DNA from 2 places in the Citrobacter sp. GW821-FHT02E08 genome. Region 1 is predicted to be linked to the other one. Evidence: predicted binding sites of a transcription regulator. Region 1 holds the regulator's gene; the other holds the start of a gene.
The links. The regulator LexA, encoded in region 1, represses DNA repair genes until DNA is damaged. The targets are predictions, from matches to a motif close to TNCTGTATGTACATACAGNA.
Positions count from the first base shown of each region.

Region 1 (4,971 bases):
GCGCGATAGAAAAACGATGGGCAGGAAAAACGGGGGACGAAGTTTCTGGCATGGCGATTAATTAAGCATTCTGAAAAAGGGGCGCTACTATAGCATAAAGCAAAACCAGAGAGGCAAGACCGCACGCAGATGGCTGCATTGCGTGTGAGCCGGGCCGACGGCGCAGACCGTCCCAGCCCGATGCTCAACGACGAAGAACGGTACTATTTTCGCCCTGGTTTTCCGTCGTGCGGGCCAAAAAACTGCGGCGGATGGTCAACCCAGCGGTCTTCTCGTGTGGCGGCATACACCGGATTAATCGGGTAATAGATGCGATTGTGTTTTTTATTCGCCTCCCCGACGACAAGCAGGCGAACCTCTGCGCTGGTGTTATTGATAAAGGTGTGACACACCCCGGTTCCCGCCGGAAAACCAACGCTGTCTCCGGGTTCTAATTTCCACAGATAGCCGTTTATCCAGACTTCGGGATAACCTTCCAGCACATAAATGAACTCCTCTTCGTCGCTTTCCGCATGCGGATAGGAGGTACGGCGACCCGGCGGGAGGCGTTCATGGTGAATGCCAAGCCGACGCAGTCCGAGCGTTCGCGCCAGCGGCGCGCCGATGGAAAATAGCTCATCGCTATCAGGATAGGTAGAGTCATCAGCGCCTTCTGCGTCGCGCCAGTGACGAATGCAATCAGGTCTTTTCATTTTGGTTTTCCAGTGTGCAATGGGTCAGGTATAGCACACGGTGGGGGATCTCGGTGTTTTAAGAAGAACATGATAAAGTAAGGGATTAACGTTTCACGTACTCCGGGGTGCCAAATGGAAAAGACCACAACACAAGACCTATTGGCGCAAGCTGAGAAAATCTGTGCGCAGCGCAATGTGCGACTCACTCCTCAGCGCCTCGAAGTGTTGCGTTTGATGAGCCTGCAACAAGGGGCCATCAGCGCCTATGACCTGTTGGATCTGCTACGTGAAACAGAGCCGCAGGCCAAGCCGCCTACGGTGTATCGTGCGCTTGATTTTTTGCTCGAGCAAGGCTTTGTGCACAAGGTCGAATCCACCAATAGCTATGTGCTCTGCCATCTGTTCGATCAGCCAACCCACAGTTCAGCCATGTTCATTTGTGACCGGTGCGGCGTGGTAAAAGAAGAAAGCGCCGAGGGCGTGGAAGATATTATGCATACGCTGGCGGCAAAAATGGGTTTTGCCCTGCGTCATAACGTAATTGAAGCACACGGATTATGCCCGGCGTGCGTCGAAGTTGAAGCGTGTCGCCATCCAGAAGAGTGCCAGCACGATCATTCGATTCTGGTGAAGAAAAAACCGCGTTAAGCGGGTTGGGCGGCAAAACCGCCCAATGGACTGTACATCCTTGTACTTTCGGGTCACCGCGGCTGATTACCAGCGGTATTTATTACGCGTTTCCCAGTCGCTCACTTCCTTTTCCGCCTTGTCTCTGGCGTAACCGTAACGTTCCTGGACCTTACCGACCAACTGGTCGCGCTTACCTTCAATGACCGTCATATCATCATCGGTCAGCTTGCCCCATTGCTCTTTCACTTTCCCTTTGAACTGTTTCCAGTTACCGCTGACTTCGTCTTTATTCATCATCGAGTCCTCATGATTAGTGGTGATTAGCGATATTGCTTCGCCCAAATACACTACGTTTTCTGCTGGACGTGAGATTAATTGTAGTCAGTGATCCCATGTTCATTTTGATATTCGGAACTTTTAACCATCACGCTCGGGCAAACCAGGTTCCATGCCGCCAGTGACGTCGCCAGATCCAGGCCAACGAGAGTCCACGAAGCGCCAGAAAAACGGCTAACGCCAGCCACAGCCCATGATTACCGAGCCAGGGCAACGCACACAGCGTGAGGGCAAATCCCAGCGCCGCAACGGCCATACTGTTGCGCATTTCCGCCGCACGCGTCGCCCCGATAAACATGCCATCCAGCAAATAACACCAGACACCGATTAACGGCAACACCACCTGCCAGATAAGGTAGCGATCGGCCAAAAGTTGAATTTGCGGCAACGATGTTAGCAACGCGATGATCTGCTCGCCCGCCAGGGCATAAACGAGGGCAAACAGCAGCGCCACAATCCCTGACTGCCGACATGCAGCACGCCAGACATCCAGCAACTGGCTGCCGTCACGTGCGCCATACGCCTGCCCGGAATGCGCTTCGACAGCATAAGCAAATCCATCAAGGGCATAGGCGGTAAAGGTCAGCAGGGTCATCAGAACAGCGTTCACCGCAATGATGTCGCTGCCCAGTCGCGCCCCGAGAACCGTGATCGCACCAAAGCACAGTTGCAACAGCAACGAACGCAGCATGATATCCCGGTTAAGTGCCAGCAAACGGCGGAAATTCCCCCGCCAGGCCTGTTTCAGCATCGTGGATGACACGCCGCGCAGTGTAAGCACTTTGCGCACCATCATCAGCCCAAGCAACAACGTGGCATATTCTGCAATCACCGTCGCCAGCGCTGCGCCCTGCACGTTCATATGCAAACCCATCACCAGCCACAGATCGAGCACAATATTGAGAACGTTGCCGACAACCAGCAGGATCACCGGTGCGCGGGCATACTGAACGCCCAGCAGCCAGCCCAGCAGCACCAGGTTCGCCAGCGATGCCGGAGCGCTCAGCCAGCGGATCTCCAGAAAACGTCGCGCCTGCACCAACACCGCTTCATTTCCACCGACGATATGCAATGCAAGATCGATGACTGGCGTGCGGAACAACGCGATCAAAGCTCCCGCCCCCAACGCCAGAATCAGTGGCTGCACCAGCGCGCGTGCCAGCGCCTGGGGATTTTTGGCACCAAACGCCTGAGCCGTCAGCCCGGTGGTGCTCATGCGTAAGAAAAGCAACAGCATGAAGAGAAAGCTGGTTGCCGTTGCGCCCACGGCAACACCGCCCAGATAAACAGGGCTGTCCAGATGCCCGATGACCGCAGTATCCACCAGTCCCAGCAAAGGAACGGTGATATTGGAGAAAATCATCGGTAACGCGAGACGCCAGAGTGCTTTGTCGGAAGAGGTAAAGAAAGGCATGCAGGAAAGCCTGAGAAGGAGTTAAAACAAACAGTGGCGCGAGATGCGCCACTGTATCAAAACAATATTACAACCACTCACCGTTACGGATGACGCCGACTGCCAGCCCTTCAATCGTGAAGTTTTGCTCGCGCAGGTCAACCACAATCGGTTTGAATTCACTATTTTCTGGCAGAAGTTCGATTTTATTGCCCTGTTTTTTCAGGCGCTTAACCGTGACTTCATCGTCGATACGCGCCACCACGACCTGGCCGTTACGCACGTCCTGGGTTTTGTGTACCGCCAGCAAATCACCGTCCATAATCCCAATATCTTTCATCGACATACCGCTGACGCGCAGCAGGAAATCGGCATTAGGTTTAAACAGCGACGGGTCGACCTGATAGTGGCCTTCAATATGCTGCTGTGCCAGAAGGGGTTCCCCTGCCGCCACGCGACCTACTAAAGGCAGACCCTCTTCTTCTTCCACCAGCAGGCGGATACCGCGAGAGGCACCGGAGACAATTTCAATGACCCCTTTACGTGCCAGCGCTTTCAGGTGTTCTTCAGCCGCATTTGGGGAACGGAACCCCAAACGCTGCGCGATCTCCGCACGCGTCGGTGGCATACCTGTCTGGCTGATGTGATCCCGAATAAGATCGAACACCTCTTGCTGCCTGGCCGTTAACGCTTTCATTCCGCCCCCTGGGTGTATATACAGTTATGCTGTGAGTATATACAGTTAAAGGCGATTTTGGAACCACAAGCGGCACAAAAAACAAGAGATTTATCGGATTATGGAAGCCTTATCTAAAATGCGACCACAGCAGGATTCCCCAGGTGATCATCGCGACAAAGATCGACAGCAATACTGCCGCTGACCCCATATCTTTCGCCCGCCCGGAAAGCTCATGGTGTTCAGAGCCAACACGGTCAACCACCGCCTCAATCGCGCTGTTGAGGATTTCCACTATCATCACCAGCATGACAGAACCAATCAACAAAACACGCGTGATGGCATCCACATCCAGCCAGCAGGCAATCGCCACGCCCAACAGCACAGCAACACTTTCCTGACGAAATGCCGCTTCATGAATCCATGCAGCACGAAAACCTTTCCAGGAATAACCAGCAGCTTTAATAATTCGGGTGAGTCCAGTGGTATTATTAGCCATCAAAAGAACCTTTTTGCATTATCAGCGTCAATGACATTATATCGTTAACCCACAAAATTCGGGTTACAGCGGCGCGAAGTATGACGGGATACACCAGAAATTCGCTAGACTTTCTGATATCCTTGCAGCGCATTTGCATTATTAACCAGAGGCTTTACATCGTTTATGTCTGGCTGGCCACGAATTTACTACAAATTACTGAATTTACCATTAACCGTACTGGTAAAAAGCAAGTCTATTCCGGCGGAACCCGCTCCGGAATTGGGGCTCGATACATCTCGTCCCATTATGTACGTTTTACCGTACAACTCAAAAGCAGACTTGCTGACGCTGCGTGCCCAATGCCTGGCGCACGATCTCCCCGACCCGTTAGAGCCGCTGGAGATCGACGGAACTCTGCTGCCGCGTTATGTGTTTATTCACGGCGGCCCGCGCGTATTCACCTACTACACGCCGAAAGAAGAGTCGATCAAACTCTTTCACAATTACCTCGACCTTCACCGCAGTAATCCAGATCTGGATGTACAGATGGTGCCGGTATCGGTGATGTTCGGCCGCTCTCCGGGGCGTGAAAAGGGTGAGGTAAATCCCCCTCTGCGTATGCTGAATGGCGTACAGAAATTCTTTGCTGTTTCCTGGCTGGGGCGCGACAGTTTTGTCCGTTTCTCGCCTTCCGTTTCCTTACGACGGATGGCTGACGAGCACGGAACCGACAAAATTATTGCCCAAAAACTGGCGCGTGTGGCGCGAATGCATTTCGCCC
Region 1 is NZ_JBWKVL010000012.1:37,587-42,557, reverse strand. It holds gene dusA (tRNA dihydrouridine(20/20a) synthase DusA) at 1-52, opposite strand, end outside; gene AC07UY_RS15510 (cupin domain-containing protein) at 204-692, opposite strand; gene zur (zinc uptake transcriptional repressor Zur) at 807-1,322, shown strand; gene AC07UY_RS15500 (CsbD family protein) at 1,389-1,598, opposite strand; gene dinF (MATE family efflux transporter DinF) at 1,729-3,054, opposite strand; gene lexA (transcriptional repressor LexA) at 3,122-3,730, opposite strand; gene AC07UY_RS15485 (diacylglycerol kinase) at 3,840-4,208, opposite strand; gene plsB (glycerol-3-phosphate 1-O-acyltransferase PlsB) at 4,374-4,971, shown strand, end outside.

Region 2 (4,971 bases), on a different contig from region 1:
GTAAGATCCGATCAGATTGCGTTCGATGTGAATGCCCGCGTCCTGACAACGGCTTTCGAGTCGGTTATAGACGCCGAACAGCTCGGATAACGGCGTCGCGCCAAGATTGTTGACCAGCGCAATCACGCGATCGCCGCGTTGCAGCGGTTGTTTGCCCTGTTTGTCTTCTTGCCATGCGCCCTGTACGGGATCCCAGTGACGTAACGTACGGTTGTAGGCACCGTTTTCCAGCAAGGTGTCGAACATTTCATCGACGGTCCTGTCGAGAGAGGTGAAAGCCCGACGGTCAATACCCGGTTCGCCGTGAATACCCACGCCAAACTCCATCTCATTATCCTGCAAGGTAAACGAGGGCTTACCGGCGGCAGGCACCGTACACGCCCCCAGCGCGATACCAATGGAGTGGCCGAGGTTGTTAAGTTTACGTCCCAGTTCCGCGCAGGCTTCCAGCGAATCACCGCGTTCAGCCGCCGCGCCGACCAGTTTTTCAATCAGAACCGTGTTTGCTACTCCCCGGCGACCGGCGGTATAGAGGCTGTCTTTGACCGCCACATCATCATCAATGACGACGGTCGTTACCTTCACGCCGCTGTCGTGCAGGAGTTCGGTGGCCGTTTCAAAATTAAGAATATCGCCGGTGTAATTTTTGATAATCAGCAGGACACCTTCACCGCCGTCGATACGCATCGCGCATTCAAACATTTTGTCCGGCGTCGGCGAGGTGAAAATTTCACCCGGACAGGCGCCGGAAAGCATTCCCTGACCAATGTAGCCACAGTGCATGGGTTCATGTCCGCTACCGCCGCCCGACAGCAGCGCCACTTTCCCTTGTACAGGGGCATCTGAACGGGTGACATATACTGGGTCCTGATGCAGCGTCAGTGTAGGAAAGGCTTTCGCCATACCGGCCAGCTGTTCATTCAGGACATCTTCGACACGGTTAATCAATTTTTTCATTTTTTGTGCTCCGTAGGTCGTCATGAGATGGCTGCAAAAGGGAACACATCGCAGGCATCTGAGTGCGGGTATCGGTTATGGACAACGACACGGCGACCACATGCTGCCGATACGATCATTGTGCCGCAGCGACGCGAAAAAAATATTCCACAAATTTATGTTTCAATACGGAACATTTATTTTTATTTATGTTTCATAATGGAACGTGAAGATGAATTTTTAGGCAAAAATGAGAGGTTCAACCCTCTTTGCCGCTGCAAAAGGCGAAAAAGGGTTCCCGGTGCTCGGGACGTGGAAAAGCGCGCGCATGCGTGCGGAGAAAACATGGCGACTCAACATCAAACCGGCGACAACGCCGTCTCTGGCATTCTTGACACCTCGTGGCAACGCTGTAGCACAATGATGCAGCGAGAGCCCTGGATCGTGCCGCATCAGGCTCAGGGACTGACGTTTGACTCTATTTGTCGACGAAAGACCGCATTGCTGGCGTTAGGGCAAGCGGCGCTGGAGGATGCCTGGGAATACATGTCTCCCCGGGGATGTGGGTTATTTATTCTTGATGAGTCGGCTTGCATTCTGAGTCGCTGCGGCGATCCGCTTACGCTGCAACAGCTTGGCGAACTGGGGTTTATCAACGGTGCCTACTGTGCGGAAAGTCTTATTGGCACCTGTGCGCTCTCCCTGGCGTCTGCGCTTGGACAGCCGATTCAAACGTCTGGCGAGCAACATTTCAAACGGAGGCTGTCTGGCTGGAGTTTCTTCTCCACGCCTATTTTTGATAACCACGGTCGCCAGTCGGGTTCCATCGCCTTGTGTTGCCCTGTTGGGCAGGAGGCGGCGTCCGATCTGCCGCTGACGCTGGCGATAGCGCGTGAAGTGGGCAATTCATTGCTGACCGACAACCTGCTGACCGAGTCTAATCGCCATCTGAATCAGCTGTACGGCCTGCTCGAAGGAATGGTCGACGGCGTGATGGCCTGGAATGAGCAGGGAACGCTGCAATTTCTGAATGCGCAGGCCGCGCGATTACTGCATCTGGATGCCCAGTCGAGCCAGGGGAAAAATATCACCGATCTGGTCACGCTGCCTGCCGTTTTGCAGCGTGCAATCCGGCAAATGCGCCAGCTTAACCATGTCGAAGTCACGTTTGAAAGCCAGCATCAATTTGTGGATGCGGTCATCACTCTGAAACCGATTATTGAGGCTCAGGGGGCCAGTTTTATTCTGTTGCTCCATCCGGTCGAACAGATGCGCCAGTTGGTGACCAGCCAGTTGGGGAAAGTGAGTCACACCTTTGCACAAATGCCGGGCGACGATCCTGCCACCCGGCGCTTACTGCATTTTGGGCGTCAGGCCGCGCGGGGGCGCTTCCCGGTGTTACTTTGCGGGGAGGAAGGGGTCGGCAAAGAACAGCTCAGTCAGGCCATTCATAATGAAAGTGAGCGTGCGGAATGCCCCTATATTGCGGTGAACTGTCAGCTGTATGCCGATACCGTGTTGGGACAGGGCGATACCAATGGCACGTCGGAGGGCGGGCGTTTAAGTCGTCTGGAACTGGCCAACGGCGGCACCTTATTTCTGGAGAAAATTGAATATCTGGAGCCGGAGTTGCAATCGGCGCTTCTGCAGGTGATCAAACAAGGAGTATTAACGCGCCTTGATGCCCGCAGGCTGATTCCTGTCGATGTGAAAGTCATCGCCTCTACGACCCTGGATCTCGCGTTGCTGGTGGAACAAAACCGTTTTAGTCGCCAGCTTTACTACGCGTTACATGCATTTGAAATCACCATTCCACCGCTTCGAATGCGGCGCAACAGCATTCCAGCGCTGGTGCGTAATACCCTTGCGCGTCTTGAGAAACGTTTCTCGACGCGGCTGAAGATAGAGGATGATGCGATGGCGCAGCTGGTTGATTGCGCCTGGCCGGGGAATGATTTTGAGTTGCTTAGCGTTATCGAAAACATCGCCATGAGTTGCGACAACGGGCATATCCGGCTGAGCGATTTACCGGAACATCTTTTCACCGAACGCTTCGAAGAGGGCGGTATGCGCCTCCCAACCCAGCTGACCTTTGCCGGTATCGAGAAAGACGCCATTATTCATGCAGCAAAGGTCACCGGCGGCCGTGTACAGGAAATGTCCAGCGTGTTGAACATTGGGCGCACAACGCTGTGGCGTAAGCTAAAGCAGTACAACATTGATGTCAGTCAGTTTAAGCGCCGTCGTCAGGACTCGCGTTGAGGCTGAACGTGGCGGGGCATGGATCACTGAATGTGCTGTGACTTCAACGGGTTCATTCACTGATCGCATAAGTCGCTTGATTTGATCGGCAAATACAACATACTGTTTATATGTACAGTGTTTATTGGTTTGGCCGTGATGAATGATATTTTTTCCTGTGAACGTAATGACATCATTACGTTACCTCTGTTTCTGGAGCGTGTTTCATGCGGGTTTCCCAGCCCGGCGCAAGACTATGTTGAGGACAGTCTCGATCTTAACACCCTGGTGGTGAAGCATCCGGGGGCAACATACTTCCTTAGGGTCAGCGGTGACTCGATGGTAGGCGCCGGTATCAGCGATGGCGATCTATTGGTGGTTGACCGTTCGTTGACGGCGACGCATGGCGATATTGTGGTGGCGGCCGTGGCGGGGGAATTTACCGTGAAGGAGCTACACACGCGGCCCCGTCTTCAGCTCGTTCCCCACAACCCGCATTATTCCCCCATCGTGTTGCAGAGCGAGGAAGAGCTGCAACTCTTTGGCGTTGTGACATTTACGTTGAAATCACACAGACATGTTCGCGCTGGTTGATGTAAACAGTTTTTATGCGTCTTGTGAGACGGTCTTTCGACCGGATCTCGAGGGAAAACCGGTGGTGGTGGTTTCAAACAACGACGGATGCATTATTTCGCGATCGGCACAGGCAAAAGCGCTCGGCATCAAAATGGGGGCGCCTTATTTCAAAGTGAAAGATGAATTACGGCGTCAGCACGTCGCGGTCTTTAGCTCAAATTATGCGCTTTATGCCGATCTCAGCCACCGTGTAATGCTGACGCTGGCAGAAATGGCGCCGTCGGTTGAGGTCTATTCCATTGATGAAGCGTTTATCGATCTGTCAGGGATCAGGCGTGGTTACTCGCTCGAGGCGTTTGGGCACCAAATTCGTCAACAGATACGAAAGAACACGGGGTTGACCGTTGGCGTAGGCATTGCGCAGACCAAAACGCTGGCTAAAGTCGCCAATTTTGCGGCGAAAACATGGCAAAAGACCGGCGGCGTGGTTGATCTCTCAGACTCGTTGCGTCAGAGAAAACTTCTTGCGCACGTCCCTGTTGAAGAAGTCTGGGGGATAGGGCGGCGTACCAGTAAGAAACTCAATGCGATGGGCATTACGTCGGCGCTGCAATTGGCTGACAGCTCTCTCTGGGTGATGCGTAAACACTTCAGCGTGGTGACGGAACGTACCGTGCGTGAGCTTCGCGGGGAGTCTTGTCTGGCATTTGATGAGTTTGCCCCCACCAAACAGCAGATTATTTGTAGCCGGTCATTCGGCCATCGCATCACCCACTACGACGAGATGCATCAGGCGATTTGTATGTACGCTGAACGCGCGGCGGAAAAACTGCGGGCAGAACGACAGTACTGCTGCGCTATCAGCGTCTTTATGCGAACCAGCCCGCATGCCGAAAATGAGGTATTTTACGCGCCGCAGGCCGGTGGTCAGTTAACGATTCCGTCTCAGGATACCCGCGACATTATTCGTGTTGCCTGCAGTGCGCTGGACAGGATCTGGAAAGACGGTTTTCGCTATATGAAAGCAGGCGTCATGCTCAGTGATTTTTTTAGCCAGGGGATTGCTCAGCTAAACTTGTTTGATGAAAACGCCCCACGCCCCAACAGTGAGCAATTAATGGCGGTGTTGGATCACCTCAACAGCAAAAAGGGGAGAGGCACCCTCTATTTTGCCGGGCAGGGGGTACAGCAGCAATGGCAAATGAAACGGGAAATGCT
Region 2 is NZ_JBWKVL010000004.1:229,316-234,286, reverse strand. It holds gene dhaK (dihydroxyacetone kinase subunit DhaK) at 1-957, opposite strand, end outside; gene dhaR (dihydroxyacetone kinase operon transcriptional regulator DhaR) at 1,282-3,198, shown strand; gene umuD (translesion error-prone DNA polymerase V autoproteolytic subunit) at 3,337-3,771, shown strand; gene umuC (translesion error-prone DNA polymerase V subunit UmuC) at 3,755-4,971, shown strand, end outside.
Region 2: umuD (translesion error-prone DNA polymerase V autoproteolytic subunit) is a predicted target of LexA. The motif match lies at 3,299-3,318, and genes of this name have one in related genera.